One region of the Polaribacter sp. 2405UD43-2 genome, then DNA from elsewhere that is predicted to be linked to it. Evidence: riboswitches for the same ligand, from Rfam matches in the RefSeq annotation. Region 1 holds a riboswitch; the other holds the start of a gene.
The links. Region 1 has a riboswitch for cobalamin ahead of ACY2RX_RS11320 (hypothetical protein). Riboswitches for the same ligand answer to the same signal wherever they lie in the genome.
Positions count from the first base shown of each region.

Region 2: it holds a riboswitch for cobalamin, as region 1 does, so the genes downstream of both, ACY2RX_RS02950 (TonB-dependent receptor plug domain-containing protein) here and ACY2RX_RS11320 (hypothetical protein) in region 1, are expected to answer to the same signal.

Region 1 is NZ_JBYVJX010000008.1:12,111-28,578, reverse strand. It holds gene ACY2RX_RS11360 (sensor histidine kinase) at 1-756, opposite strand, end outside; gene ACY2RX_RS11355 (hypothetical protein) at 743-1,399, opposite strand; gene ACY2RX_RS11350 (Na+/H+ antiporter NhaC family protein) at 1,544-3,019, shown strand; gene ACY2RX_RS11345 (hypothetical protein) at 3,120-3,515, opposite strand; gene pheS (phenylalanine--tRNA ligase subunit alpha) at 3,622-4,641, opposite strand; gene gdhA (NADP-specific glutamate dehydrogenase) at 4,839-6,194, shown strand; gene ACY2RX_RS11330 (LysE family transporter) at 6,311-6,922, shown strand; gene ACY2RX_RS11325 (alpha/beta hydrolase family protein) at 6,932-7,777, shown strand; gene ACY2RX_RS11320 (hypothetical protein) at 7,825-8,895, opposite strand; cobalamin riboswitch at 9,013-9,228, opposite strand; gene dinB (DNA polymerase IV) at 9,409-10,491, shown strand; gene ACY2RX_RS11310 (NAD(P)/FAD-dependent oxidoreductase) at 10,491-11,597, shown strand; gene ACY2RX_RS11305 (3-oxoacyl-ACP synthase) at 11,680-12,129, shown strand; gene ACY2RX_RS11300 (prolyl oligopeptidase family serine peptidase) at 12,323-14,479, opposite strand; gene trxA (thioredoxin) at 14,692-15,051, shown strand; gene ACY2RX_RS11290 (PadR family transcriptional regulator) at 15,189-15,527, shown strand; gene ACY2RX_RS11285 (hypothetical protein) at 15,529-16,206, shown strand; gene ACY2RX_RS11280 (DUF5687 family protein) at 16,266-16,468, shown strand, end outside.
Region 2 is NZ_JBYVJX010000001.1:590,092-606,559, forward strand. It holds RNA gene rnpB (RNase P RNA component class A) at 1-37, opposite strand, end outside; gene dnaJ (molecular chaperone DnaJ) at 227-1,360, opposite strand; gene ACY2RX_RS02905 (nucleotide exchange factor GrpE) at 1,427-1,975, opposite strand; gene ACY2RX_RS02910 (alkaline phosphatase family protein) at 2,062-2,961, opposite strand; gene murA (UDP-N-acetylglucosamine 1-carboxyvinyltransferase) at 2,983-4,293, opposite strand; gene ACY2RX_RS02920 (DUF4290 domain-containing protein) at 4,297-4,953, opposite strand; gene ACY2RX_RS02925 (ATP-dependent helicase) at 5,062-7,383, opposite strand; gene ACY2RX_RS02930 (sigma factor-like helix-turn-helix DNA-binding protein) at 7,672-8,286, shown strand; gene ACY2RX_RS02935 (DUF3307 domain-containing protein) at 8,289-9,008, shown strand; gene ACY2RX_RS02940 (DUF7935 family protein) at 9,012-9,524, shown strand; gene ACY2RX_RS02945 (YncE family protein) at 9,604-10,656, opposite strand; gene ACY2RX_RS02950 (TonB-dependent receptor plug domain-containing protein) at 10,660-12,495, opposite strand; cobalamin riboswitch at 12,541-12,738, opposite strand; gene guaC (GMP reductase) at 12,830-13,867, shown strand; gene ACY2RX_RS02960 (ABC transporter substrate-binding protein) at 13,867-15,000, shown strand; gene ACY2RX_RS02965 (DNA gyrase/topoisomerase IV subunit A) at 15,217-16,468, opposite strand, start outside.

The sequences.
Region 1 (16,468 bases):
CAAGGTTTCATCAATCATAAAATTAAATGAAATTTCTGAATTTTTAATATGTCTGTTTTTTTCAAAAGCAATATAATTTTGTATTAAATCCACTTCTTTTTTAATGGGTATTTTATCAAGCTCAACATCATAAATAACATATCTTAAAATGTTTGATAATTGTAAAATTGCATTAGTTATATCTTCTTTTTTTTCTATGGCAAGAGAATATAAAACGTTTAATGAATTAAATAAAAAATGTGGATTTATCTGACCTTTTAAATAGTATAATTGATTTTCAATTTGTTGTTTTTGTTGTTTTAAAACTTTGTTTTCTAATTTATTTAAATAAACCCAATCTTCAGCTAGTTTTATTAGAGTTGTTAAAATAAAAAAGAGAAAGAATATAAAGTATATTTCTAGTTTATTATGATATGAGATAAAGAAATAATCATTAAAAAAAGTATTAACAATAAAACTAAAAAACCAAGGATTTAGCTCTGAAAATAAGACAAGATTAGCTATAAATATAAGACTAAATATAAGATACTTTTCTTTTTTAAGATATTTTGGTATCAGCCAATAAAGATTTAAAGAAACAGGGATAATTAAAGTAACTACAAAGCAGATTGTATAGATATAATCAATTTTTAAAGGAATTGATCTACCAGAAAACAGAAACAAGAGAATAAAAAAAGAACAACTCCATAATATTGTATTAAATAGAACAATATTATGAGAGTTTGCTTTTTTAAAAAATGATTTAATTTTTATCATTTATTTTACTTAAAATAAATTTTGTTGAAGTTTTCCACTTTTCAGAATCATTAGAAGCAATATACTTTTTTATAAACTTTTGAAGTTCTTCTGATTTAGCAGTTAATAAATATTTATCATTTAAAACTCCAAATTTTTCATATTTAATTTTTATCTTTTTTTCTTTAAAAAGTGCTTCAACTTTATCTTCATCTAGCCATTTTATTTCTATATCACCATTTTTTTTAACATCATATTTTACTAAACTATGAGTATAAACAGAATGACTTTCAAGCAAATTGTCTATATCATCTTGGTAATCTAATGGAAAAAAATCTAAGAAACGTTCATTGTTTATAATAAATGGAGTAGCAATAAAAAGAACAGTTTTGTTTTTATATTCTCTTTGTATATAATAGCTATTTTTATATTCATTATATAATAATAAATCTTCTTTTTTCATCTCATTAACAGGATTTTCTTTTGTGATTTCTTTTTTAAATGAAATTACTTTCCATTTTCCATTTTTAGAATCTTTCCATTCTCCAAGAAAATTTTTATCAAAACTGATTGTCTTTTTTGTATAAAAAGGATGTAAAGACTTAACAACACAAGAACTTAAAAAAAGGATGCTAATACTTAAAACTACATTTCTAATTTTCATAATTATCAAATTTAATATTATTACAACAAAAAAAGAACAGATATAGAAGAAAGAAAACTTTTTTAGATAAACCTATATTTTTTCTCGTCAAACAAATATTTTTTCTTTTAATTCTTACCTTTAGACAAAATAAAATATAGTTTTATGGAATATGGGTTTCTATCAATTTTACCACCAATAATTGCCATCATTTTAGCATTAAGAACCAAGCAAGTTTATATTGCATTGTTATTCGGAATTTGGTTTTCTTGGTTGATTATTAACAATTGGAATCCGTTAGAAGGTACTTTAGCAATGATTGAAGGAATGGTAGACGTTTTTCAAGACAAAGGAAGTACAAGAACTATTATGTTTAGTGCTTTGGTTGGCGCCTTGTTAATTTTTATTCAATATTCTAGAGGTGTAGAGGGTTTTATCAATATTTTAAATAAAAGGTTAGAAAAGTTTGAAAATAAAAAATCTGGCTACAGTAGAATAATGGTACAGGTTTTAGCAACTTTTACTGGGTTGTTGTTGTTTGTAGAAACAAGTATTAGTTCTTTAACAGTAGGAACTTTATACAGACCCATTTTTGATAAATTAGGAATTCCGCGCGAAAAACTCGCTTATATTGCAGATTCAAGTTCAGCGCCATCATCTATATTAATACCTTTTAACGCTTGGGGTGCTTTTATTATGGGGTTATTGTTAACTCAAGGAATTGAAAAACCCCTACCGCTTTTGTTAAAATCTATTTTTTACAATTTTTATCCATTATTAGCAATCTTGTTGGTTTTTGTTGTGATTTTATCTAAGAAAGATTTCGGACCAATGAAAAAAGCAGAAAAAAGAACCAAAGAAACAGGTGCTTTAATGAACCCTAATGCAAAACCAATGGTTTCTGACGAGATTACTTCTTATCCGCCAAAAGAAGGTGTTAAAGCGAAAGCATATAATATGATTGTGCCGCTTTTAGTAATGGTGTGTATGATGCCCATAAACCTAATTTACACAGGATGGAATAATGTAAAAGAATACACATCTACATTAGATCATCTACAACAAGCAATTGGCGAAGGTTCTGGGTCTTCATCCGTTTTATATGCAGTAATTACTGCAATTTTAGTAGCAATGCTTTTATATTTTGTTCAAGGAATTATGAAGCCAAAAGAAGCCGTAAACTTAACCTTAAAAGGAATTAGTGAGTTAATGCCATTAGCTTTATTAATGTTATTGGCGTTTGCAATTGGTAATGCTTGTAAAGAATTAGAAACAGGAGTTTATGTTGCCAATGCTACAAAAGATTGGTTATCGCCAGAATTGTTGCCAGCAGTTGTTTTTATAATCAGTTCATTTATTGCATTCTCTACAGGAACTTCTTGGGGAACATTTGCAATAATGTTGGCTATAGCAATTCCGATGGCAAATATTCACAATGCAGATGTAACAATTGTTGTGGCTGCCACTTTAGGAGGAGGTATTTTTGGAGATCATTGTTCGCCAATTTCAGACACATCAATTATTTCTTCTATGGCATCAGCAAGCGATCATATAGACCACGTAAAAACACAATTACCTTATGCTTTAGTTGGTGGTATAATTACAACATTATTGTATTTGGTTTTTGGATACTTTGGATAAGTTCAGTAAGAATGTCTTTTCGAAATGAGCTTTTTTAAGCGATTGAGAAATCTTTTTTATAAGTGATGTTTTTTCCTTTCGTCGAAATAAAAAATAGCTTTTATTTGGCTAAAACTCCACGTTTTTTAATTTCATCAATCATTCTTAAAGCACCTTCTTTTATAGAGTTTTCTTTAAAAATAAATGTTTTTTCGTACAAAGTATTTCCTTCAAAAAAAGTTACTTGAAAACGATTATTGAGTTTAAATAATTCAGGTTGAATTAACTCAACTTTAGCAAATGAATTAGCAGGTAATTTATCTAATTTTTTACGCAATAAAGAAGTGGTTTTTGTTTTAGAAAAACCTTGAGAAACAATTACAATCATTTCTAAATCAATGTTTTTATTGTTGATGATATACACATTCCAATCATCAGTTTTATAAATATCATTATATTCATAAACAACAGCTATTTCTACATCAGTTACTTCTGGTATTTGGATGTCTTTTTTCATTAGTGTATTGTGAAAAAGTGGCAAAGAAACAAAGTTTCAGAGTTGCAAAGTATTAAAATTTGGGTAAGCTACTAACTTTGTAACTCTGTGGCTTTGTAACTTATTTTTAAATCACAGATTTAAACTGCTCCAAGAAACGTTTATCATTCTCATAAAACATTCTAATATCTGGTATTTGATATAGCAACATTGCAATACGTTCAATTCCCATTCCAAAAGCATAACCAGAATATTTAGTTGGATCAATATTGGCATTTTTAAGAACGTTTGGATCTACCATTCCACAACCCATAATTTCTAACCAACCTGTACCTTTGGTAATTCTGTAATCGGTTTCTGTTTCTAATCCCCAATAAATATCAACTTCTGCACTTGGCTCTGTAAACGGAAAATAAGAAGGACGTAAACGTATTTTAGATTTCCCAAACATTTCTTTTGTAAAGTATAAAAGAGTCTGTTTTAAATCGGCAAAAGAAACATCAGTATCTATATACAAACCTTCTACTTGATGAAAAATACAGTGTGCGCGTGCAGAAATATCTTCATTTCTAAAAACTCTACCAGGAGAAATAGTTCTAATGGGTGGTTTGTTTTCTTCCATATAACGTACCTGTACAGAAGATGTATGAGTACGCAATAAAATATCTGGGTCTTGCTCAATAAAAAACGTGTCTTGCATATCTCTTGCAGGATGATATTCAGGCAAGTTTAATGCCGTAAAATTATGCCAATCATCTTCAATTTCAGGACCTTCAGAAACCGTAAAACCAATTCTATTAAAAACGTCAATAATTTGGTTTTTTACCAATGATATTGGATGACGTGAACCTAAATTAATAGGTTCTGCAGGTCTAGTTAAATCTCCATAAACACCTTTTTCTTCAACAGCATTTTCTAAAGTATCGTTTAATTCTGCAACTTTGCCTTCAGCAGATTTTTTTAAATTATTTAAGGCTTGTCCAAAATCTTTACGCATTGCTGCATCAACATTTTTAAATTCTGCAAATAAGCCTTTTAATAAACCTTTGCTACCTAAATATTTAATTCTAAAAGCTTCTACTTCTTCTTTAGAAGTTGCATTAAAAGCTTTTACTTCACCAATCAATTCTTTTACTTTATCTAACATTTTCAAGGATAAATTAGGCTGCAAATTTAATCTTTTTTAAGCATTTTTAGTTTGCAATTTTAAAGAAAACATATATGGCTATCGAAATCGATTGAAATAAGGCTTTTTTGAAAAAAATATAGAAAAGTTTTTATATTATCATATTGAAAATTAACTATCTTTGCGCCGTTAAATTTTTATTAATCTCATAAAAAAAGATGGAGAAAAATATCAAATCTAAAATTGATGGATTCATGGAGTTGGTAAAACAACGAAATAATCATGAACCAGAATTTTTACAGGCTGTACAAGAAGTAGCAGAAACTGTAATTCCATACATTATTCAACACGATATTTATAACGGTAAAAATATCTTGTTAAGAATGGTAGAGCCAGAAAGATTAATTTCTTTTAGAGTTTCTTGGGTTGATGATAAAGGAGAAATTCAAGTAAACAGAGGTTATAGAATTCAAATGAATTCTGCAATTGGTCCTTATAAAGGTGGTTTACGTTTTCATCCAACAGTAAATGCAAGTATTTTAAAATTCTTAGCTTTTGAACAAGTATTTAAAAACTCGCTAACAACTTTACCTATGGGTGGAGGAAAAGGTGGTTCTGATTTTGACCCAAAAGGAAAATCAGACAACGAAATTATGCGTTTTTGTCACGCTTTTATGACAGAGTTATTCAGACATATTGGTCATAATACTGATGTTCCAGCTGGAGATATTGGAGTTGGAGCAAGAGAAATTGGTTTTATGTTTGGTATGTACAAAAAATTAAACAACACATTTACAGGAGTTCTAACAGGTAAAGGTTCTTCTTGGGGTGGTTCTTTAATTAGACCAGAAGCTACAGGTTATGGTACTGTGTATTTTGCACAAAATATGCTGCAAACTAAAGGAGATTCTTTTAGCGGAAAAACTATTGTAATTTCTGGATCTGGAAACGTTGCGCAATATGCTGCAGAAAAATCTATAGAATTAGGTGCTAAAGTAGTAACGCTTTCTGATTCTGGAGGATATATTTATGATGAAGATGGTATAGATACAGAAAAGTTAGCTTTTGTTATGGATTTAAAAAATAACAGAAGAGGTAGAATTAGCGAATATGTAGAAAAATATCCATCAGCAAAATTTGTAAAAGGAGAAAGACCTTGGTCTGTAAAATGTGATATTGCTTTACCTTGTGCAACTCAAAATGAGTTAAATGGAGATGAAGCAAAAACATTAATAGATAATGGTTGTATTTGTGTTTCTGAAGGAGCAAATATGCCTTCTACACCAGAGGCAATGCACACTTTTCAAGAAGCAGGTATTTTATTTGCACCAGGAAAAGCGTCTAATGCAGGTGGTGTAGCAACTTCTGGTTTAGAAATGAGTCAGAATTCTTTACGTTTAAGTTGGACTCGTAAAGAGGTAGATGCTAAACTAAAAGTAATTATGGAAGATATTCATAGTTCATGTGTAGAATATGGTAAAAATGATGATGGTTCTATAGATTATGTTAGAGGAGCAAATATTGCAGGTTTTGTAAAAGTTGCAGACGCAATGTTAGCTCAAGGAGTTATTTAGACTTATATTTTTAAAAGTTATATTCTTAAAACGCATCATTATTGATGCGTTTTTTTATTTATAAATAAATAGTAATTTTAAAGAATTGATTTCGACCTAAATAGAAAACTAGGCAAATGATTTCAATTTTTTTCTTAGGATTGCTGTTTTCTTTTTTAGGTTACACACCTCCAAGTGTGTTAAATATGACCGCTTTAAAAATAAGACTTAAAGGAGAGAAAAAAGAGTTCAATTACTTTATATTTGGCGCTCTATTAATTGTTCTTTTTCAAGCTTATATTTCTGTTTATTTAACAAAATACATTGCAAATAACCCAATGTTAATAACCTTTTTAGAAAAAGCAGGAATTGTGGTTTTATTCTTTTTATCTGTGTTTTTTTATCATCAAAATAAGAAAGAAAAAAAACAGATTAAACTTAATAATAAAAAGAAAAATTCTTTTTTTACTGGCGTTGTTTTATCCTCACTAAATATGTTTGCTATTCCTTTCTTTTGCGGAATCATAGCTTTTCTTACTAATTATAATTTAATGGATTTTAACACAAACTCAATGCTTTTATTTATCTGTGGCTCCGTAATTGGCACTTTTTACATTTTGTTTTTGTATGGAAAATATGCGCATAAAATTCAACAAAAAACAGGAAATCTAACCAACAACATCAATTTAGTTTTAAGTTTTATAACAGCTAGCTTTGCTTTATTTACTTTTATTAAATTTGTAGTATAATGATTATTAATGAAAATACTTAAAAATAGTATTGTTGATGGAAAACATCAAAAACCAATTTTGGTTGATGTTTTTTACAAAGAAGCGCATCAACAAAAACCAATGGTTGTTTTTTGCCACGGATACAAAGGTTTTAAAGATTGGGGAGCTTGGAACTTAATGGCAAAAAGTTTTGCAGAAGCAGGTTTTTTCTTTATCAAATTTAATTTTTCACATAATGGCGGAACAGTTAAACAACCTATAGATTTTCCTGATTTAGAGGCTTTTGGAAATAATAATTATACCAAAGAATTGGATGATTTAGAATCTGTAATAGATTGGATTTCTACAAATCCTAATTTTAAAAAAGAAGTTAATTTAGACGCAATTTCGCTAATGGGTCATAGTAGAGGAGGAGGAATTGTGTTGCTAAAATCGAATGAAGATTCTCGTATTAAAAAGGTTATTACATTGGCTGGAGTTTCGGATTATAAAAGTAGATTTCCAAAAAATGAAAGATTTGAATCTTGGAAAGAAAAAGGTGTTTATTATGTAAAAAACGGCAGAACTCATCAAGAAATGCCTCATTATTATCAGTTTTATTTAGATTTTATTAAAAATGAAAATCGATTAAATATTAAAAAAGCTACAGAAAATTTAGAAATTCCACAACTTATAATTCACGGAGATAAGGACACTTCTGTATTTATTAAAGAAGCAGAAAGTCTCAAAAAATGGAACCCAAAAAGTGAATTTAAAATTATTAAAAATGCCAATCACGTTTTTAATACTTCTCATCCTTGGAAAGAAAAATTACTTTCTAAAGAGTTAGAAAAAGTAACTCAAATTTGTACTAAATTTTTAAAAAATAAATAGAAAAAATAATCCCAATAAAACAAATTATTGGGATTATATCATTGTTTTTACTTTATTTTTTTGGTAGCAAACCATTTGCTAGAAAAATAAATATCTATAGGCGATTCTCCTACTTTTTCAACTGTTTTTTCTAAAGTTTTATCTTTTTTGTAGACGGTTAAAATACTATTCTCTGCACTTAAAAAATCTTTTAATCCAATAACATAAACTTGTTTTGTTATTGGGTTTTCTTTAACAATTGTTGTAATAGCAATACCATTTGTATTTGGTGTTGCAAATTCTTGGATGGTTTCAGTTTGGGTATTAAAAGTATAAACTTTACCAGAAGAAGATTCTGCCCAAAAAGCATTATTACTTGAAGAATTTAATGTTAAAATACTGTTTTTATAAAGGTTTATTTTAGGGTCTTTAATCTCTACTACTTTGTTTATAGTATAATTTGCATTTAATTTTGTAAAAGCAGCTTTCTCTGTTCTTTTTTCTGTTGCCACCCAAATAGCACCAGCTTCATCTTTTACAACACCAGAAATATTTTCAGTAAACGTTAGTAATTTTTTTACTTTTTTGGTTACTATGTTAAAAGCTTTTAGTTCCTTAGCATCTGCCACTAAAACATTATTGTTATCTAATAATAAAGCCGAATTATTATAGAGTATTTTATCAGAAAAACCTTCTAGCTTTTCTTCTACGCCATTAGTAATGTTAATTTTTGAAAGATTGTAAGTTTTTCTTCTTCCTCTACCACCAGTACTAATTATTAATCCATCTGTATTAGAATACATTTTTAAATAAGAGGGTGAGCTAACTTTAGATTTTGTAACAACATTTTCTACTTCTAAAGTTTCTAGGTTTAATTGAGAAACGAAATTTGGACCTTTTTGACTTATCACAAATAACTTATCTTTAAAACTAGAAAAAGAAGTACTTCTTTTGTCTAGAGATTTAAAAACGTTTAAAGTAATTTCTTTTTTGTCATTAAGATAACTAATAGAAGTTCCATCACTTTTTAAAGACAATACAAAAGCATTATCATATACAGGAGTTTCTTCTGTTTTTTTGGAGCAAGATAGCACCATTAGTAAGCTAACTAAAACTAGCTTAGACACATAATTTTTCATTATATAGTTTATTAAAATTGTTTCAAAATATATAACACACAACAACTATTTAATTGATTTAAAAACAGGTTGAAGTATGAAAAAATCCTTTATTAACTTTTATCCCGAAAGCTAAAAAAACGCATATAAGTATTGGCAGGTCTCCTGGCTTGCGTTTTGTTAAAACCTTCCCATCTAAAAAACAGACAGTGGTGTAAGATTTAACAAACATCTTTACAGACTTAGCTTACAGTTGCGGGTACAGCTCAGGCTTTTTATTCTTAAAAACTACCTGATTCCCTTTTAATTTTTTTGAATAAAACATTCTAAAAAACCAAAACTTTACCGTGCAAAAGTAAATTCTTTTTTAGTATAATAAAAGATGAATTTTACTTTTTATTGATAAGATTACTTTAAGAAAAATGCATACCTTTAACTGCCTTTTTATTAAAGGTTAAAGAACCTCAAAAGTTTAAAATAGATACAATTATTACAATTGAGTTGATATAAGAAACTTTTTAGATTTACACTAAAGTGGAATTTTATAAACAGTATAGAAAAATTATTCACATAGATATGGATGCATATTATGCTTCTGTGGCGCAATTGGACAATCCTGAGTTAAAAGGAAAAGCAATTGCTGTTGGAGGTGGTGGAAAACGTGGTGTAATTTCGGCAGCCAGTTATGAAGCTAGAAAATTTGGTGTAAAATCTGCTATGAGCGGAATGTTAGCAAAACAGAAATGCCCGCATTTAATTTTTGTAAAAACAGATTTTTCTCGTTATAAAGAAATTACAACTAAAATTAGAGAAATTTTTTACGAATACACAGATTTAGTAGAACCACTTTCTTTAGACGAAGCGTATTTAGATGTTACCGAAAACAAAAAAGGAAATCCGTCTGCAAGTTTAATTGCCCAAGAAATTCGTCAAAAAATTTTTGATACAACAGGTTTGCGAGCTTCCGCAGGAATTTCGATTAACAAATTTATTGCAAAAGTTGCTTCTGATATAAACAAACCAAATGGCCAAAAAACGGTAAATCCAGAAGAGGTGATACCGTTTTTAGAAGAATTACCCGTAAATAAATTTTATGGCGTTGGTAAAGTAACAGCAGCTAAAATGTATAATTTAGGCATATTTGTTGGAAACGATTTAAAGAAAAAATCATTAGAAGAATTAACAAATCTTTTTGGAAAATCGGGTAAACATTATTACAATATTGTTCGCGGAATTCATAATAGCAAAGTAAAACCGAATAGAATTCGAAAATCGATTGCAGCAGAACGTACTTTTTTCGAAAACATTTCTTCAGAAATTTTTATGATAGAAAAGTTAGACAAAATTGCTGACGAACTTGAAAAACGACTGTTAAAATCGAACACAAAAGGAAAAACAATTACCTTAAAAATTAAATATTCCGATTTTACACAACAAACCCGAAGCAGAACAGTTGGATATTTTATGCAAAAAAAAACTACCTTTTTTCCAGTTGTAAAAGAATTGTTGTACCAAGAAAAATTAAAAAACTCTGTGCGATTATTAGGATTATCTTTCTCAAATTTAAACACAGAAAAAAAAGAACCTGTTTGGGTGCAATTAAAGTTTGATTTTTAATGAATTATAGTTATTGGGAACTTAAAGAATGGTTTACAAACATCGATTTTACAATTGTTGGTAGCGGAATTGTGGGTTTAAATTGTGCTTTAGAACTCAAAAAAAAGCATTCAAAAGCAAAAATTTTAGTTGTAGAAAAAGGAATGTTACCACAAGGAGCCAGTACAAAAAACGCAGGTTTTGCTTGCTTTGGCAGTTTATCTGAATTGATTAATGATTTAGAAACGCATACAGAAGAAGAAGTTTATCAATTAGTAAAAAAACGTTGGGAAGGATTACAATTACTTCGTAAAAATTTAGGCGATGCAACTATTGATTTTCAACAAAACAATGGTTTTGAATTGTTTAAAGATAAATCCTTTTTTAACCAATGTTTAGTAAAAAAAGACAATATAAATAAATTATTAAAACCTCTTTTTAAGTCGGATGTATTTACGGTTGATGATAATTTTTTTGGATTTAAAAATGTGTATAAAAACTACATTACTAATAATTTTGAAGGACAAATTGATACAGGAAAAATGGCTTTCCAATTATTAAAAAAAGCGCAACAAAAAGGAATTAAAATTCTAAATAATATTATTGTAAAAAGTTTTGAAGAAACCCAAAATAAAGTTGAAATTAAAACCAATCAACTTAATTTTACAACCAATAAATTATTGATTGCTACAAACGGATTTACAAATCAGCTTTTAGAAGAAAATGTACAACCAGCAAGAGCACAAGTTTTAATTACAAAACCCATAAAAAATTTGCACGTAAAAGGAACTTTTCATTTAGATAAAGGCTTTTATTATTTTAGAAATATTGATAATAGAATTTTGTTTGGCGGTGGTAGAAATCTCGATTTTAAAGGTGAAGAAACCTCAGAATTTGGACAAACCAAAATTATTCAAAACAAATTAGAAGAGCTTTTAAAAACCACAATTTTACCCAACATCAATTTTAAAATTGATTATAGATGGAGTGGAATTATGGGTGTAGGAAATCAGAAAAAAGCAATTGTAAAACAACTCTCTAACAATGTTTTTTGTGGAGTTCGTTTAGGCGGAATGGGTGTTGCCATTGGTAGTTTGGTTGGTAAAGAATTGGTAGATTTGGTATAGAGCGTCATTGCGAGGAACGAAGCAATCTCATCATTTTTTAAATAGATTGCTTATTAAATTAGCAGTGTCAAGAATTTAAAAAATGAATACAAAAGAAGAACTTTACAAGCAATGTCTTGCTTATGTTAACAAACGTTTGCAAACAGTCGAAGAAATTATTAATTCGAACCAAAAAGCACTACAATCTGAAACCAAAAGTTCTGCTGGCGATAAACACGAAACAGGTAGAGCAATGTTGCAATTAGAAATGGAAAAAGCAGGACAACAACTGTTAGGAATTGCACAAATGAAAGAAACATTGGCTAAAATAAATGGTTTTAAAACAGCAAAAAACGCACATTTAGGAAGTCTTATTTATACAGATAAAGCTAATTATTTTTTATCAATTTCTGCAGGACAAATTACAGTTAAAAACAATACTTATTTTGCAATTTCTGTTTCTTCACCTATTGGAAAATTATTGTTAGGAAAACAAGAAAATGATGTAATTACTTTTAATGGAAGTCCAATTAAAATAAAACAAGTTGTTTAAATAGGTTTCACTAATGTTTTATATTCGTCGTTAGTAAAGATTGTTTTTTGTGTATTGAAACGATATATTTTTCTTCTAGCACTTAACAAAAGTAAGGTTTCTGTTTGTTTTTAGTTGATAATTTTTTTTGCAAGGTAACGCCCAATAAAAAACCGACACTTTTGCATCGGTTTTTATAATTGTTTTTTAAGAGTTAACTCTTAATTTTCGCTTTTGGCGGATTTGGTAATTGGTCAAATCCCATATTAAAAAGAGTAAACCCAAAAATATCTGCATATTGCTCAATGGTTTTAGCAACAGGAGTTCCTGCTCCATGGCCTGCATTGGTTTCTATTCTAATTAAAGTTGGATTATTTCCTGCTTGTTTGTCTTGCAGTTCTGCGGCAAATTTAAAACTATGTGCTGGTACAACTCTGTCATCATGATCACCTGTAGTTACCATTGTTGCAGGATAAGAAACACCTTCTTTTACATTGTGTACTGGCGAATATCCTTTTAAATATTCGAACATTTCTTTGCTGTCGTTTGCGGTTCCATAATCATAAGCCCAACCTGCACCTGCAGTAAATGTATGATAACGCAACATATCTAAAACACCAACTGCTGGTAAAGCAACTTTCATTAAATCGGGTCTTTGCGTCATTGTTGCTCCAACTAACAAACCTCCGTTAGAACCTCCACGAATTGCTAAATAATCTGAAGATGTATAGTTTTTAGCAATTAAATATTCCGCAGCTGCAATAAAATCGTCAAATACATTTTGCTTTTTCATCTGCGTTCCAGCATCGTGCCATTTTTTACCATATTCTCCACCACCACGCAAATTTGGTACTGCGTAAATTCCACCTTGTTCCATCCAAACTGCGTTGGCAATACTAAAACTTGGTGTTAAACTAATATTGAATCCGCCATAACCATATAAAATAGTTGGGTTTTTTCCGTTTAATTCAATTCCTTTTTTATGAGTAATAATCATCGGAACTTTGGTACCATCTTTAGAATTGTAAAAAACTTGTTTACTTTCATAATCATCAGAATTAAAAGCAATTGAAGGTTTCCAGTAAGATTCGTAAGTTCCAGTTTTTGGATCGAATTTATAATAAGAATTTGGAGTGTTGTAGTTTGTAAATGAAAAATACAACTCTTTTGCAGCTGTTTTTCCACCAAAACCTCCAGAAGAACCAACACCTGGTAGTTTTATTTCTCTAATTAGTTTTCCATCAAAGTCGTATTGTAACACTTTAGAAACAGCATCTACCATATATTCAGTAAAGAAATAACCAGCACCTGTAGATGGCGATAACACATTTTCTGTTTCTGGTATAAAGTCTTTCCAGTTTTCTGGAGTTGGATTCGTAGCATCTACCGTTACAATTTTTTTATTTGGAGCATTTAAATTGGTAACTAAATAAAGTTTGCTTCCTCTATTATCTATTACATAAGTATCGCTTTTAACATTATCTAAAACGGTTACCAATTTGCTATTTGGTTTGCTTAAATCTTTGATAAATAATTTATTTCCAGATGTAGAAACAGATGCCGAAACAAGTAAATATCTATTATCTTCTGTTAAATAACCACTAACATATCTATGTTTTTCTGATGGAATTCCGCCAAAAATAACAGGATCTTCTTTTTGTGAAGTTCCTAATTTATGATAATACAATTTGTGTTGATCTGTTTTGGCAGACAATTCACTTCCTTTGGGTTTATCGTAACTAGAATAGTAAAAACCTTCGTTTTTGTACCAAGAGATTCCTGAGAATTTAACATCTATCAAAGTATCTTCTTTAATCGTTCTAGACTCAGCATCCATTATAATAATTTTTCTCCAATCAGAACCACCTTCAGAGATTGCATAGGCTGCAGTTTTTCCATCTTTAGAAAAACTTAAAGAACCTAAAGAAGTTGTTCCGTCTTCAGAAAACGTATTTGGGTCTAAAAATATTTCTGGTTCACCACCCTCTTTTTGTCTGTAAACAACGTATTGATTTTGCAATCCGTTGTTTTTATAAAAATACGTGTAATCTCCTTCTTTAAAAGGAGTACCTACTTTTTCGTAATTCCAAAGTTCAGACAACCTATTTTTTAGTTGTTCTCTGTACGGAATCTTACTTAAATAATCGAATGTAACTTCGTTTTCTGCTTTTACCCAAGCTTCGGTTTCTTTGCTTCTATCGTCTTCTAACCAACGATAATTATCGGTAACAGCTGTTCCAAATAATGTATCTACAACAGCTATTTTAGCAGTTTCAGGGTATTTCACGTCAATATTTCTTTGTTTAATTTCTTCTTTACAAGACACAAAAATTGCACTTGCGCATAAGATAGGAATGATTAATTTCTTCATTTTGATTGTATTAGTGATTGCTCAAAGTTAGCAGAAAATGGATAAAAAATCTTCATTTTAAGACGATTTTAACAGTTTGTAATTTATAGGAATAAAAACGACTATTTTTGTGCAACTTTTTTAGTATTAAAAAAACAATAAAAATTAGATTCCCGATTTCTAGGAAAGACAAATTAATGAAATCTCAACAAGGTTGAGAAAAATAGATTATTATGACAGAAAACTTAACAAAAGCAACCTTTTTAGAAAAGGTTTTTAATTACGAAAAAAATAAAGAGTGGAAGTTTGAAGGAAAAAGACCTGCATTAATAGATTTTTATGCAGATTGGTGTGGCCCTTGTAAAATGCTAGCGCCAATTTTAGAACAGCTTTCAGAAGAATATGGAGACAAAATTGACATTTATAAAATAGATACAGAAGCAGAACAAGAATTGTCTGCTGCATTTGGTATTAGAAGTATACCATCTATGTTGTTTTGTCCTGCAGAAGGAGATCCGCAAATGGCAAATGGAGCTTTACCTAAAGCAGAACTAGAACGTATTATTGCGGATGTTTTAAAGGTGACAAAATAATTATTTTGTCATTCCCTTGAAAAAGGGAATCCTTATTATATTGAGTTAAAAAATCCTGAGAAGAATAATCTCAGGATTTTTTAAGAATTAATACATAAGAATTTTATGCATAAAAAAATTATGCATATATTTGTTTTATGGGAAATCAGAAATTATACAAAGGTTCTTTGCAAACCATTATTTTAAAATTATTAGAAACTAATACTAAAATGTATGGCTATGAAATTACTCAAAAAGTAAAAGAACTCACCAAAGGAGAATTAAAAATTACTGAAGGTGCCTTGTATCCTGCATTGCATAAATTAGAAGCAGATGGTTTGTTAGATGTAGAAGTTGCAAAAGTTGGAAATCGTCTTAGAAAATATTACAAACTTACCGAAAGTGGCACTAAAGAAACCGCTAATAAATTAGAAGAAATGCAAGAATTTTTAAAAACGATGCAGCATTTGGTAGACCCTAAATTTAGTTTGGAGTAAGATGGAAAACACACTAACCCAAAATCAAATACAAGAACTCTACAAGTTTACCAGAAAACATTATGTAGAACATTATGATGTACAAACAGAATTGGTAGATCATTTAGCCAACGATATAGAACAAATTTGGCAGGCACAGCCTGATTTATCATTTATTGAAGCTCGTAATAAATCTTTTAAAAAATTTGGTGTTTTTGGTTTTATGAATGTTGTAGAAGCTAAGCAAAAACAGATGAGTAAAAAGTATGTTAACATATTATGGAGATTTGCCAAAGAATGGTTTGAGCTCCCAAAAATTATTTTAACAATTGGAATCTTTTATTTATTCTATTATCTTATACAATATCCTTTTGGTAACTATCTAATATTTACGCTATTTTTTATAACCGCTATTTTTGCTTTTTTTAAATTAGTACAACTTCAAAAAAAGATAAAAAGAAAAGAAAAAAAATGGATGTTAGAAGATCTTTTATTTAATCAAGGAGGAGCAAATTCTGCAATTATTGCTACCTATCCTTTTCATTCATTCAACTTTAATTTTACAGGAGATTATAAAACAATTTTAATGAGTCTTTTTTTAATGGCGATTTGTATTTTGTTATATGTTTCTTTAGAAGTTATCCCAAAAAAAGCAGAAGAATTATTACAAGAAACTTACCCAGAATATAAAATCTCTTAAAAATTGTAACAATTTCTATTTATAAACTACTTATTACCAATCAAACTAATTAACCAAATATGATTTCACACTTTTTAAAACTAGAATGGAAACAATATTTCCGTTCTTCTCATTGGCAAAAAGGAATTGCTTTAAAAATAATTATGGGCTTTTTTGTCTTGTATTTTATTGTTTCTTTTTTAGCCATTGGTGTAGGTGGCTATTACATTTTAAAGAAAGAATTTCCAGAATCAGACCCATTGCAATTGGTAAACTCTTATTT
Region 2 (16,468 bases), on a different contig from region 1:
TAAAAATATTTTTAAGTCGATAAGGTAAGTCTGCTATTTCTATAATTTGTAAAAATACAATCTTTACTCATAAAAAAACCCACTCAAAATTTGAGTGGGAAAAATTGCTATGAAAAAGAAAAAGTGTTACTGATTTCTCAGCAACACTACAAATATATATTAAAAAGTGTTACAAAAAAATATTTTTTATAAAAAAACGTATTTTTTTAAATATCTTAACATATGTTTATGAAAACATATCTTTTACTTTCTCAAAAAATGATTTATCAGATTTATTTGGACTCGGTACAAAATTTTCATCACTAGACATTTTCTCAAAGAATTGTCTTTGTTCTTTATTTAGTTCTTGAGGAGTCCAAACATTAATATGAATCAAGAAATCGCCTGTTCCATAGCGTTCTATACTTGGTAAGCCTTTTCCTTTTAATCTTAAAATTTTTCCTGATTGCGTACCTGCATCAACTTTAATTTTAACTTTACCTGTTACTGTTTGTATTTCTTTGCTTGTTCCTAAAACTGCTTCAGAAAAGTTAATATATAAATCGTAATGAATATTTGTTCCTTCTCTTTTTAAAGCTTGATGTGGAATTTCTTCAATCAATACTAATAAATCTCCAGCAACAGAATTTTTACCAGGAGCTTCATTTCCTTTACCTCCTACTTTTAATTGAACTCCTTCTGTTACACCAGCAGGAATACTAATAGAAACGGTTTCTTCTTTAGTAATTAAACCTTGTGCGTCTGCTCCATTTGGTTTGCTGTTCATAATTTCTCCAGCACCTGAACAAGTACTACAAGTTGTTGCAGTTTGCATTCTACCTAAAATAGTATTGGTAACTCGCATTTGTTGACCAGAACCATTACAAGTTGTACAGGTTTTATAGGTTACACCCTCTGCTTGTACTTTTCTACGAACTTTTACTTTCTTTTCTACACCTTTGGCAATTTCTTCTAAAGTTAGTTTTACACGTATACGCATATTGCTTCCTTTAACTCTAGCTTGACGTTGGCCTCCACCTCCGCCAAAACCTCCGAAACCGCCTCCAAAGCCACCTCCAAAAATATCGCCAAATTGGCTGAATATATCTTCCATATTCATTCCGCCTCCGCCAAAGCCACCACCTCCTTGAGGGCCCTCAAAAGCAGCGTGACCATATTGATCATAACGTGCTTTTTTATTTTCATCACTCAAAACTTCGTAAGCTTCTGCGGCTTTTTTAAAGTTTTCTTCGGCAGTTTTATCTCCACGATTTTTATCTGGATGATATTTAATAGCCATTTTTCTATATGCCTTTTTTATTTCTGCTTGTGAGGCAGATTTTGAAACGCCTAATATTTCGTAAAAATCTTGTTTTGCCATTTTGTTGCAATTGAAGAATTAAAAATTAAAAGATTAAAAACTTGCAATTTATAATTCGTAATTGTTTTATTGTCCGATAACTACTTTTGGATAACGAATAATTCTATCTCCTAATTTATATCCTTTTTCTACACAATCAATAATTTTTCCTTTTAAGTCTTTTGATGGTGCAGGAATTTGTGTTATTGCTTCATGGATTTCAGCATCAAAAATATCGCCTTTTTTTGTTTCTATTCTTGATAATCCTTTTTGCTCTAAAGTTTTGTAGAACTTGTTATAAATTAATAATACTCCTTTTCTTAATTCTTCTGCCTCTTTGTCTTCTTCTATGTGTGTCAGAGCGCGTTCAAAATCATCAACAATTGGCAGTAAAGATGTCATTAATTCTTGCCCTGCTGTTTTAAATAACTCAACTCGCTCTCTAGATGTTCTTTTTTTATAGTTTTCGAACTCTGCAAACAAACGCAAAAATTTATCTTTTTCTGCTTTAATTAACTCCTCTGCTGTTGGTTCCTCTTTTTTTATTTCTTCAGCAACCTCTTGGTTTTCTTCAACCTGAACAGTATCTTGTTCGTTTTTTATGTCTTCTTCTTTTATATTTTCTTTCTTACCCATTTCTTTGAAATCGTTAAATTGTATACAATTTATTGGCAAAAATGTTGCCAACAAAAAAATAGTGTCAAACTGACACTATTTTAATTTTAATCTATTAAAGGTTTGGAATCTAATTTCCATTCATCTTTTATTGGTATTTCTAAATATTTTAAGATTGTGGGTACTACTGCTGTTTGAGGAATTGCAGTTTTTTCTAAATCTTGAATGGAGTTTATTACCTTATTATTCTGTATGTTTTTAAAATAAGAATTCCCTTTTTTGTTTAAGCCAATAAAAATTGTTTTTTCTTGTATTGTTTGTTTACCGTGACTAAAACCTCCTTTTCCTCTACCGTGATCAGTAACCAAGATAATTAACCAATCTTCATCATATTTACTTTCTCTAATTTTTGTAGCCTCTACAAGTTTGCCAATATTATTATCCGCTTTTTTAATTGCTGTATGATATTCTTTTCCAAATCCTTTTGAATGACCAGTTCCATCAATTTCATCTAAATGAACAAAAATAAAATCTGGTGATTTCTCTTTAATTTGATATAATGCTAAATTAGTAGACTCGTTATCTGTACCACCTTGAGTAGAAAAATTTACTTTATATATGTCTTTGTATAACAACAAGTTAATGTTTTTCCATGTAGAAATGCTTGCTAAATAACTATCTTTTTTTTCTGTTCTAATATGATTAAAAACACTTTGAAAATTACAAACTTGTTTAGAAGAATTACTTGTTATTTTGTGATTATCAGTCCAAACTCCTGTTAAAATTGTAACCCAACTTGGTCCGCTAGAAGTAACTTGTTCTGATTTTGTACCAAAAACGCCACCTGCAAATGCTTTTTTGATTGTGAATTTATCAAAGTTTGGAGTTTCTACTTTAGATATTTGCTCAAATTGTAAACCATCTATGCCTATTAACAGTACTTTTTTCTTTTGTCCAAAAGTATTTATACCACATATAAGTAAAAGAGTAAAAAAAATATTTTTCATTTGATTATAATTTTATACTAGTTAATCTTTAATTCTTTCAATTTTAGCTCCTATCGATTTTAGTCTGGCTTCAATATTTTCATAACCTCTATCAATCTGTTCTATATTGTTAATAATACTTGTTCCGCTTGCAGAAAGGGCAGCTATTAATAATGAAATTCCTGCTCTAATATCTGGAGATGTCATTTTTGTAGCTTTTAATTGATACTCAAAATTATGCCCAATTACAGTGGCTCTATGAGGATCACACAAAATAATTTTTGCGCCCATATCAATCAATTTATCAACAAAAAACAAACGGCTTTCAAACATTTTTTGATGTATTAAAACAGTACCTTTTGCTTGTGTTGCTATTACCAAAACAATACTTAATAAATCTGGCGTAAAACCAGGCCAAGGCGCATCTGCAACCGTTAAAACAGAGCCATCTATATAATTTTGAATTTCATATGATTCTTGTTCTGGTATGTAAATATCATCACCTTTCTTTTCTAAAGTAATTCCTAATTTTCTAAATACATTCGGTATTTGTCCTAGGTTTTCCCAACTAACATTTTTAATAGTTAATTCGGATTTTGTCATTACTGCAACACCAATCCAAGAACCAATTTCTATCATATCTGGCAGCACAGTATGTTCGCAACCGCTAAGAGAATCTACACCTTCAATAATTAATAGGTTAGAACCAACTCCAGAGATTTTTGCACCCATTGCATTCAACATTTTACATAATTGTTGGATGTAAGGTTCACAAGCTGCATTGTAAATTTTTGTGGTTCCTTTGGCTAAAACTGATGCCATTAAAATATTGGCTGTTCCTGTTACAGAAGCTTCATCTAACAACATTTCTGTTCCTTGTAATTCTTCTGCTTCTACTCCGTAAAAATGCTCCTCTTTGTTATAACGGAATTTTGCACCAAGTCTAATAAAACCTTCAAAATGTGTATCTAATCTTCTACGCCCAATTTTATCTCCTCCTGGCCTTGGAATATATCCTTTACCAAATCTTGCTAATAATGGACCAACAATCATAATAGAACCTCTTAACGAACTTCCATCTCTTTTAAAATCATCAGATTCTAAATAGCCTAAATTGATTTCATCCGCTTGAAAAGAGTAAGTATTTTTACTTAATTTATGAACTTTTACACCTAATTCTCCTAAAATAAAAATCAGTTTATTTACATCAATAATATCTGGAACATTGTTTACAATTACTTTTTCTGGAGTTAGTAAAACCGCACAAAGAATTTGTAAAACTTCATTTTTTGCTCCTTGTGGAGTAATGGTTCCGCTTAATTTATGCCCTCCTTCAATTTTAAATGATGCCATAGATTAATATCTTTTTCTATTTTTATGTTGATTACTATGATGAGATTTTTTGTGATTACTTTTTGAGTGATTCTGACCTTGAGAATTTCTTTTTCTTAATAAGTTTTTACTTTCCGAAAGCTTTTCTTCAGAGTTTCTCAAATCTAATTTTCCGTCAGATAAATCGTATAAATGATTAAAAATGACTGCATCATCTACAGTATCTTTATTCCAATTTAAGTAGCATTTTTTCATATGATTGGCAATGGTAAAAACCAACGCTTCCTTTTTATCGCCTTCTTCCCAACTTAAGGCTACATCTATCATTGTTTGAATGTTGTTACCATAATAACGGTATCTTGATGCCGATTTTGGGTACGCTAAAGCTTCTGGTTTTTCTTGCAATTCTTCTTTAGAAGGCTGTGGATATGGCGAATTTGCGTCTAATTTAAAATCTGACATAATATACAATTGATCCCATAATTTGTGTTTAAAATCAGGAACATCACGTAAATGAGGTTGCAAATTACCCATTACATCTATAATTGCTTTTGCCATTTTATCGCGTTCTTCTTTAGTTTCTAAAGCTACACAATGGTCTACTAATTTTTGTATATGTCTGCCGTATTCTGGTATAATCATTAACGGTCTTTCTGAATTGTATTCTAAATCGAAAGTCATTTATTATGTTTTAGTGAAGTATCTTGAAAACACAAGATTTAACTATTTTTTGTTGTAGTTATTTAACGTTGCAAAATAACGATTTATTTTTAGTTTTCAAGCTGATTTTTAACCAATCACTTTTAATTTAACAAAACGTAATATAAGTTTCTTTGTTCCAGCATTTAAAAATTTAACATTTGCTTTTTTATCTGGTCCTTTTCCTTCTATAGAAATCACTTCTCCTTTACCAAATCTATTATGCTCAATAATACTACCAACTACAATATTGTTATCAAATAAATTGGTTTTTGATTTTGCCTCTGATACTTTTTTTAGATTTTTAGGAATAATAATTTCTTTCTTTTTTGCCAAATCGCGCTCTATTTTTTTACGCTGAATTGGTTTTTGAAAACGAATTTTCTTTGGTGCATCATCAAAAATACTTTTGTCTATAAAATTATTTACAGAATGAGATGGATTTTTTGGAGTTAAATAATGTAAAAACTGATCGTCTATTTCTTCTAAAAATCGGCTAGGTTCTGCATCAACCAATTTACCCCATCTATAACGTGTTTGGGCATAACTTAAATACGCCACTTTTTCTGCTCTTGTTAACGCCACATAAAATAATCTACGCTCCTCCTCTAACTCGCTTCTTGTATTCATACTCATTGCAGAAGGGAATAAATTTTCTTCTAAACCCACAATATAAACGTATAAATACTCCAATCCTTTAGATTGATGAATGGTCATTAAAGACACACTTGGTTTGTCATTATCTTTTTTAGAGTCGAAGTCAGTAGCCAAAGCCACATCTTCTAAAAAGGATGTTAAGGAAGCATCTTCTCCTTCTTCAGTTTTATCGGTGATAAAATCTTTAATTCCGTTTAACAATTCTTGTACGTTTTCTACTTTACTAACTGCTTCTGGCGTTCCGTCTTTTTCTAAATCTTTAATGATTTGAGTTTGCTTCACCACAATTTCTGCAATTTCAAAGGCATTTTTAGTTTGACTTTCTATCTGAAAACGTAAAATCATATTCATAAAATTCTGTAACTTATTTTTAGTTCCAGTATTTATTTTCAGGTCAATTTTATCAATATATTTTATGATTTCGAAAATTGATTTTTTATAATGATTTGCAGCAATAGTAAGCTTATCTATAGTAGTTGCGCCAATTCCGCGAGCAGGATAATTAATAATTCTTTTTAAAGCTTCTTCATCATTTGGGTTGATAAGAATTCGCAAATAAGACAAAATATCTTTGATTTCTTTTCTTTGATAAAAGGAAATTCCACCATAAATTTTATAATCGATATTTTTCTTTCTTAATGCATCTTCAATGGCTCTCGATTGCGAATTGGTTCTGTACAAAACACAGAAATCATCTGAAATTAATTGATGATTCATTTGATTTTCCCAAATAGATTGTGCTACAAAACGTCCTTCTTCACCATCAGAAATGGTACGCATAACATTAATGGAATCTCCTGCGTCATTAGACGTCCAAACTTCTTTATCTAATTTGGTTTTATTTCTTGCTATGACAGAGTTTGCAGCATTTACAATATTTTTTGTTGACCGATAATTTTGTTCTAATTTAAAAGTTTTTACATCAGGATAATCTTTCTGAAAACTTAAAATATTCTGAATATTTGCGCCTCTAAAACTATAAATACTTTGACTATCATCACCCACCACACAAATATTCTGAAAACGATCTGCCAACGCTCTAACAATGATATATTGCGAGTGATTTGTATCTTGATACTCATCTACCATAATATATCGAAAACGATCTTGATATTTTGCCAAAACCTCTGGAAAACGCGCTAATAACTCGTTGGTTCTCAGTAATAAATCATCAAAATCCATTGCGCCAGCTTTAAAACATCTATCAACATATGCTGCGTAAATATCACCAACTTTTGGTCTGCTTGCGTGCAAATCAGCTTCTTGTAAATCAGAGTTATTAAAATAGGCTCTTACTGTAATTAAACTATTTTTGAATGATGAAATTCGCCCTAAAATTTGCTTTGGTTTGTAGCGCTCTTTATCCAAATTCATTTCTTTAATAATTGTAGTTATTAAACGAACTGAATCTTGTGTGTCGTAAATTGTAAAATTTGATGGAAAACCTAACTTATCTGCTTCCGAACGTAAAATTCTTGCAAAAACTGAATGGAAAGTTCCCATCCAAAGATTCTTGGCTTCGCTAACGCCTACAACTGCTGCAATTCTTTCTTTCATTTCTCTGGCAGCTTTGTTGGTAAATGTGAGCGATAAAATATTAAAAGCATCTACACCTTGCTGCATTAAATGTGCAATTCTATAGGTTAATACTCTGGTTTTACCAGAACCTGCACCCGCAATAATAATCATTGGTCCATCTTTCTGAATTACAGCTTGTTTTTGTGCTTCGTTTAAAGAATTTAAATAGGTGTTCAATAGAATGTTTTTGAAAGAATTTAAAAATGTGAAATTAACCAAACTATTCGTTTTTTTATAATAAGATTGTTAGTTTTTATTCACAAGTTATTCTTAAAAAATGTTCGTCTTAAAACCCGAATAATTTGGTTAATTCTAGCTTTGTATAAACAGTATATTTATCTGCTTTAAGGCAGATAAACACAAATATCTGCTTATAGACAGATAAACACAAATATCTGCTTATAAGCAGATAAATTTGTTTTCTATAAGAATATATTATACTTTTGAAATAAATATAATTATTGAATGACAAGCATTTTAACAGGTGATATTATAGATTCGAGAAGAAATAAAGGTAATTTTTGGCTAAAAGCACTTAAAGAAACCTTAATTACTTTTGGTGAATCTCCAAAATTTTGGCAAATTTATAGAGGTGATAGTTTTCAATTAGAAATAGAAAATTTTGAAGAAGCATTTTATGGAGCTTTAAAATTAAAATCTAATTTAAAAAGAATAGAAGGTATTGATGTTAGAATTGGAATTGGAATTGGCAAAAAAGAATACAATGCTTTAGAAATTACAGCATCTAATGGAGAGGCTTTTGTAAACTCTGGTTTTGCTTTTGATAATTATTTAAAGAAGCAAACTTTAGCTATAAAAACACCTTGGCAAGAAATTGATGATGAATTAAATATAGCCTTTGATTTAGCTTTGTTAACTATAGATTCTTGGACAAAAAACTCGGCAGAAGTATTTAAAATTTCATTAGAAGAAAAAAATGCGACACAAAAAGAAATTGCAAAAATTTTAGGTATTACACAAGGTAGAGTTAGTGAACGCCAAAAACGTGCTGGTTTTGAACAAATTATGAAGTTAGAAAAACGCTTTAGAAAACTAATTGAACAAAAAACACAGCTATAAATATGTTATTATTCTTAAAATTTTTATTAGCTCATATTTTAGGAGATTTTGTTTTTCAACCAGAAAAATGGGTGAAAAACAAAGAAGAAAAGAAAGCAAAATCTGTAAAATTATATTTGCACATTGGTATTCACGCACTGTTATTTTTAATTATTTTTCAATTTAATTTACAAGAATATGGGTTCGCATTTTTGTTGATTATTTCTTCGCATTATATAATTGATGTTTTAAAACTCTACCTACAAAAGAAAAAAACAAAAAGAGTTTGGTTTTTTATAGATCAAATTTTACACATTTTAATGTTGGTCTTGGCAACTTCGTTTTATGAAGATTTTTCATTATTATCAGAAAAAATAATCACAGATAAAAATTTACTTTTAGTAATATTTTTACTATTAGTAGTATTTGTATCAGCCATTTTAATTAAAATAATTATTACACAATGGAATCCTGAAAGTAAGAAAGAAAACGATGATTCTTTAGCAAAAGCAGGACGTTATATTGGTATTTTAGAACGTTTGTTTGTGTTTACTTTTGTCATTACAAATCATTGGGAAGCTATCGGTTTTTTATTGGCTGCAAAATCGGTTTTTAGATTTGGCGATTTAACTTCATCTAAAGACAGAAAGCTTACAGAATATATTTTAATTGGTACTTTATTAAGTTTTGGCTTTGCCATATTATTGGGAGTTTTATATTTGCATTTCTTAAAGTTATTATAGTTTATGGAAGATAAAATTTTAGAAAGTATTGCCTATATTTTACCTGCTGTTGTAACAGGTTTTGTTGCCTACTCTATGTTTAATGGATTTTTAAAACAACAAAACTCAGAAAAAAAATTAGAATTATTAGCCGCAAAAAAGAAAGATTCTTTGCCTATTAAATTACAAGCTTATGAACGAATGTTATTGTTTTGCGAGCGTATAAATCCTATAAAAATGTTGGTGAGAATAAAACCAATTTCTGACAATACTAACGATTATTTACAACTCTTAATTGCCAATATAGAACAAGAGTTTGAGCATAATTTAGTACAACAAATTTATATTTCTAATGCTTCTTGGACGGCAATTGTTGCCGCAAAAAGTGCCATAATTAAGAAGTTAAAACAAGTTGCCAAAAACGCTAAATTTGCAAATGATTTAAGAGAAAATGTTTTAATAGACTACGCTAAAACATTACCACCCACAGAAACTGCAACTAGCTTTATTAAAAATGAAGTAAAAAAATTATTATAAATAAAAAAACCTTCTTAATTAAAAGAAGGCTTTCTAATTATGAGTAAAAACTCATAAATTTCGGGGGAAATAAAAATTGTTAATTAAAGTATATTTTTCTTGGAATTAAACCAACAGTAAATTCTTTTAACTCTTTTTTTGTAGTAACATCAAAAATCTTTAAAGTTCCATTTGTTTTAAAATTTTTAACATCTGTAACATATACTTTATTTCCTTTTACAGACATACCTCCAACAGGAGTGGTAATAATTGCAGATGCAGGAACTGTATTGGCACTTTCAGACATTTTGTAAACTCCTGTACCTGTAGAAATATAAATTGCTCCGTTATAAACAGTCATTACATTTGGGTGAAAACCTGAAGCAAAATTAATAGTAGAAGAAACTTTATTCGAAATTGTATTAACTTTTACTAAGCTTCCTAAAACTTCATTTGGGTTCCATTTTGATGCAGCCTTTCCTTCGCAAGAAACTAATAAATTTCCACTAGTATCAAAAGCCATTTCATCAGGTATATCTCCTACCTTAATCGTTTTTACAATCGTTTTTTTAGTTGCATCAATTACAGTAATAGAATTACCAGCACCCCAACCTCCTTTATGAGAAACATACAAAAAATTGCCTTTAGCAATAATCTGTTCTGGTCCTTCAGCAACAGCAATTGTAGAAGAAACTGTATTTGTTTTTAAATCAATTACCGCAATAAAATCATCCGTTTTATTACCTCCTGCACCCCAGTTAGTTACAAAACCTTTTCCGTTTGCAAAAGCCATATATCTAGGGTTGTTTAATTTTGATGAAATTTCAGTAATTTTTTTCATTGTATATCTATTTGCAATAGAAATTTTATTTCCAACATTTGATATTAAATAGGCATCATCACCATTAAACCCAATAGATTGAAGTATGGTTCCTATATTTTCTTTGTTCACCTTATTATATACTTTTGCCTCTTCTGTAGCATAATTGTCAGAAATAAAATTAACGGTTCCTGTACCTCCACTAAAAGCACCTTCATTAGATACTAAAATTCCGTTATCATAATCGCCTTTAGGCAATTGGTCGTCTTTACTACAAGAAGAAAATAAAACTCCTGATAGTGCTACTAAAAAAATTGTTTTTTTGATGTTCATTTTTTAAAAATTTATGTTTAATATTAATTGATTATTTCTTCCAGGCATAGGTCTGCTCAAAGTGTTTTGATAGTTAAAATTGAATAAATTACCAATAGCAAAACCAATAGTTGTTTTTATTTTTAGATTAGGAATCTGATAATTTAAACCCCAATTTGCTACAGTATAACTAGGTATTGTATCGACTAAAAAACGTACTTTATCATTAAATAATTGCTGATAATACATAGAAATATTACCAAAATTATAATTGATTAAAAAATTTGCTCTATGCTTTGGCACATAAAATAATTGCTGCTTATTTTCTAAATCCTTAGCATTTGTATATGAATAATTTAAATTGAAATCGAAAAAATGATTCAGATAATTAAAGCTATATTTTGTAGTAAATTCGATTCCTTTATTTTCTGTTTTTGATATATTTTCAGGACTCCAAAGTCCAGAACTATTAGGATTCCATTGTATTAAATCTTTCGATTTGATGATAAAAAAGTTTATTTGAAATGCTATTTTCTTTACATTAAATTTGTTTCCAATTTCTAATTGATAAGATTCTTCTGGTTGTAAATCTTTATTGCCTCCAGGCTGCCAATACAAATCATTAAAAGTTGGAATTCTAAAGTTTTTAGAAGTATTAAAAGAAAGTATATAATTTTTAGAAAGCTTTTGTTCTAACGCAAAAGAGTATAAAAAAGGAGAATTAAAATCATTTAAAAAATCTTTTCTTACTTGTAAACCATAACTTAAATTTTTATTTAATTTATGATTTAAAGAGAATGCAGATGTTAATATATTTCTTTGATGATGATTAAAACTAGTACCATTTGCTTTCACTATTTCTGCGCCTACAACTCCATTAATTTGTATAGAATTAGAGACTAAATTATTATACTCTAGTTTTAAAATTTTTCTATTAGAAACTCCTTTTGAAAAAATCTTTTTGTTTTTATTATCATCAAAATATTTATATTGATCATATAAAAAACCCACTTTTGTAGTGATAGATTCTTTGTATGAAAAAGAATGATTCCATTCTAATACGTTTTTTAAACTTATATCTTTATAGGCATCATTAGAAGGAGCATTTAAGGTTCTAGATAAATTTCTATCAGAATAAAAAGAATTAGAATATAATTTAATTTGATTTTTAGCATTTAATTTATATCCAAAAATAATATCGTAATTAGTGTTTTTAAACTCGCCGTTTTCGTTAAAAAGATTCGTATTTAAATACTTATAATCATTATCAGAAGCATTAAAACCAACGCCAATTTTTAAATATTTTTTTTTGTCTGATTTGCTAAAACTATACCCAAAATGTCTTGTATTATAGATACCATATTTTAATAAAAGTTTGTGCTTAACAACATCAATAAAACGAATAGTGTTATTTAAATGTACAGTACCACCAATTGCTCCACTACCAAATAAAACGCTACCTCCACCACTTCTTACAACAATACTATTGTAAGAATTTACCGCCAAAGCATTAAAATCTGTCTGACCATTTAATTGAGAATTGATGTTAATACCATTCCAAATTACTGCTGTATGAGAAGCACTAGTTCCTCTAAAAGAAGGAGAAGAAACCATACCCAACCCCTGTTCTTTAAAATAAATAAACGAATTAAAACGTAAAACCTCTGTTAACGATTTAATATTTCTTTGCAGTAAACTATCGGAAATTAACTTAGTGCTATATCCTTTAGAAAAATCTTTTACTTTAGAAATGGATAAGGTTATTTCATTTAACTTTACTACAGTTGTATCTTTCTGAGCAAATAAGAAATTGCAAATGCAAATTGTAAAACTAAAAGCAAGAAATGTTTTTTTCTTCATAATATAACAAACCTTTATCCCGAAAGTTTTTAAATCATTATAAAATTGGCAGGTTTCCTGACTTGTTTTTAAGTTATTCGCCTTCCCAATAAACTATATTATCAGTGGCATAAGAATAAATAACTTCCTTAAATTAAGGTACTGAAACAAATTCAGCATAAACTTACAGTTGCGGGAACAGTTCTAGATTTTAACTAGATTCCCTTTTAATTTGATGCAAAAAAATTTCTACATCAAAACCAAAATCTATGCAAATATATATGCAATCTTATTAACAATCTAATAAAATCGTGTTCAAATTTAATATCTTTAAACTTTAATTATATCAACATTTATGAGAATTGAAAATGAACTAAAATTAGGTTTTAAAGATGTAATGATTCGCCCAAAACGTTCTACATTAAAATCACGCTCGCAAGTTACCTTAGAAAGAGAGTTTACTTTTTTGCATAGCAATGTTACTTGGAAAGGGATACCAATAATGGCAGCAAATATGGATACAGTTGGTACTTTTAAAATGGCAAAAACCTTAGCCAAACATAATTTATTTACAGCAATACACAAGCATTATTCTCTTAAAGATTGGAAAGAATTTGCTAGTAATTTTTCAGATAAAGTTTTACAAAATATTGCTGTTAGTACAGGCACAGGAAAAGAAGATTCTGAAAAAGTAAAGCAAATTTTATCAGAATTTCCACAAATCAATTTTATTTGTATTGATGTTGCAAACGGATATTCAGAACATTTTGTAAATTTTGTAAAGAAAATGCGTAAAAATCATCCTAATAAAGTAATTATTGCTGGCAATGTTGTTACAGGAGAAATGGTTGAAGAACTTTTATTAGCTGGCGCAGATATTGTAAAAGTTGGTATTGGTCCTGGTTCTGTTTGTACCACAAGAGTTAAAACAGGAGTTGGCTATCCTCAGCTATCCGCAATTATAGAATGTGCAGATGCTGCTCACGGAATTGGTGGTCATATTATTTCTGATGGAGGTTGTAAAACTCCTGGCGATATTGCCAAAGCTTTTGGTGGCAGCGCAGATTTTGTAATGTTGGGTGGTATGTTAGCAGGACACAATGAAAGTGGTGGTGATTTGATTGATAAAAACGGAGAGAAATTTAAAATATTTTACGGTATGAGTTCTGAAACAGCTATGAATAAACACGTAGGCGGCGTTGCAAATTATAGAGCATCAGAAGGTAAAACTGTAGAGATTCCTTATAGAGGAAATGTAGAAAACACGCTCACAGATATTTTAGGCGGAATTAGATCTACCTGCACTTATGTTGGCGCAAGTAAATTAAAAAGTTTAACCAAAAGAACTACTTTTATCAGAGTTTTAGAACAAGAAAATCAAGTTTATTCTTAATGAAAAAATTACACGTATTTACAGCCTTACTCTTTTTTATAATTTCATTCTCTTGTAAAAAAGAAAATCCTAAAATTGATAAAAAAATAAAAATAGCAACTGCAATTAAATACGCTAAAGGCTTTGATATTATTGATGATAATGGAACAAAAAAACTAATCATAAAATCTGCTTATAAAAATTCTAAAGAAGTTTTTGAATATATTATTGATGAAAAAAACGCAAATAGCAAAACAGTTAAAAAAGGAGCTATTCAAGTTCCAATTCAAAAAATTGTAGTAACCTCAACAACTCATATTCCAATGGTAGAATTGTTAAATAAAGAAACTGCTATTGTTGGTTTTCCTTATGCAAAATATATATCCTCAGAAAAAACAAGAGCGTTAATTGATGCTGGTAAAATTAAAGAGATTGGCAAAGAATCTTCTTTAAACACAGAAATTTTATTGGATTTGCAACCAGAATTAGTTGTGGGTTATAGTGTTTCTTCTGCAGATAAATCTTTAACTACCATAAAAAAAGCAGGGATCAATGTAATTTATAACGGAGATTGGCTAGAAGAAACTCCACTAGGAAGAGCAGAATGGATTAAATTTTTTGGAGTTTTGTTTGATAAAGAAAAACAAGCAGATAGTATTTTTAAAGTGATAGAAAACAATTATCTAAAAGCGAAACAAATTGCTTTAAAATCAACTAAAAAACCCACAATTTTATCGGGCGCAATTATGAGCAAAGATATTTGGAATTTACCTGCAGGAGATAGTTTTGTGGCTACTTTTTTAAAAGATGCAAATCTAAATTATCTTTGGAAAGACTCTAAAGGAAAAGGAAGTTTGTCTTTAAGTTTTGAAAGTGTTTTTGATAAAGGCGCAAATGCCGATTTTTGGATTGCTCCTGGTTATTTTTCATCTAAAGAACAATTACTAAAAAGCAATCAATTATATAAAAAATTCAAGGCTTTTGAAGATGATAATATCTACACGCCATCAACCAAAAAAGGAAAAACTGGCGGTGTCATTTATTACGAATTAGCACCTACAAGACCCGATTTGGTTTTAAAAGATTTGATTAAAATTACAAACCCTGATTTGTTAACAGATTATAAAATGACATTTTTTGAAAAGATGCAATAATTTTATTTGATTTTTTATCGAAGTCATCTTGACTTCTCTCCTAAAATTTTACAATAATCATAAAAAAATTGAATATTATTTACGTGAGTTCAATGTAATTTTCTTTTAAATAAAGACAAAATACTGAAGAATCTCCAAGTTTAGAAAAAGAAATTTTTATTCCTTAAATTTTAGGATTAAAAATCACTTTAACTTTCATTATCAATAAAACCCCTATTAAAACAACTTTTGTTGCGTATCATCATCTGTGCTTTCTTTTTTCTTTTTGATAGCTTTCTTTAAAAGTGCTTGTTTTTTATCCTCTTTATTTGGTACTTCTAACCCAGATACATTTTTAATTGTTGGCATATCAATTGGTAAAGTTTCTTCTATTATTTCTTCATCTATAACTTCTAACTCTTCAGTAACAGGTTTTTCTGGCTCATCAAAAGGCAAAGGTTCTAATAAATTTACTTGACGAATTTTCTCTGTAGTTAACTGATTTCCTTGTGCTTTAATCCCTTTTACCGCAATAAATTCTTCTAAATTAACCTCTTGATTTTCTATACTTCGTTTCGAAAAAACAATTTCTGCTACAGGTCTGTAATCTGTAGCAACAATTTCTAATTTAGATTTTGCGTGTTCAGAAATAAATGTTTCTTCTTTGTCTGCGGTTTCAATTAAAAAACGTTTGATATAATAACGTTCTTTTTCGCCATCGTAATAAATGGCAGAAATGGGTTTCTTAGGTTTCCATTTTTCTAAGACAATCATATCGTCATCAAAATGCATTGCCAAATCAGGACTTACAGCTTTCGCTTTTCCTTTTTGAGTAACAATCAACAATTTATCTTCGGCTCTAAATTCGCCTAACAAATCGCCTCTTTCATCTACATTTAAACGTTGTACAGCATCATCAAACCAAATTTTACGCGGTTTTAAAGTTGATACACCTGCGGCTTTAAAATCGATACTTTTTATAGCATATTTAGTAATTGTGTTTCCGCGAACTCCACGTCCTTTTACACCTAAATCTGCAAAATCGATATCCCATTTTAGTTTTTTAATGCTACCAACTGCTCTTAAATTAATAGTAACAACTTCTGCTTCTCCATTTGGGTTTGCTGTAAAATACAACACTTTAGAACCTTTGCTTCCGTTTGTTAAATCGTATTCTTTATCGCGCGTTACAGAAGTAACATTAAAACGTTTCATATAACTTGGACCTCTTGCACCATCTTTATACATAAAGTTATAAACCGTTCTTTTATCTTTCTTTTTAAAGACTGCAACGTGTATAATATCTTTACCTACAAAAGTTTTAGAGTCGATTTTAGTCACCATCATTTTACCATCTTTTCTAAAGACGATAATATCATCAATATCAGAGCAATCACAAACAAATTCGTCTCTTCGCAAAGAAGTTCCTATAAAACCTTCTTCTCTATTTACATACAGTTTTGCGTTGTTCATTGCTACTTTTGATGCC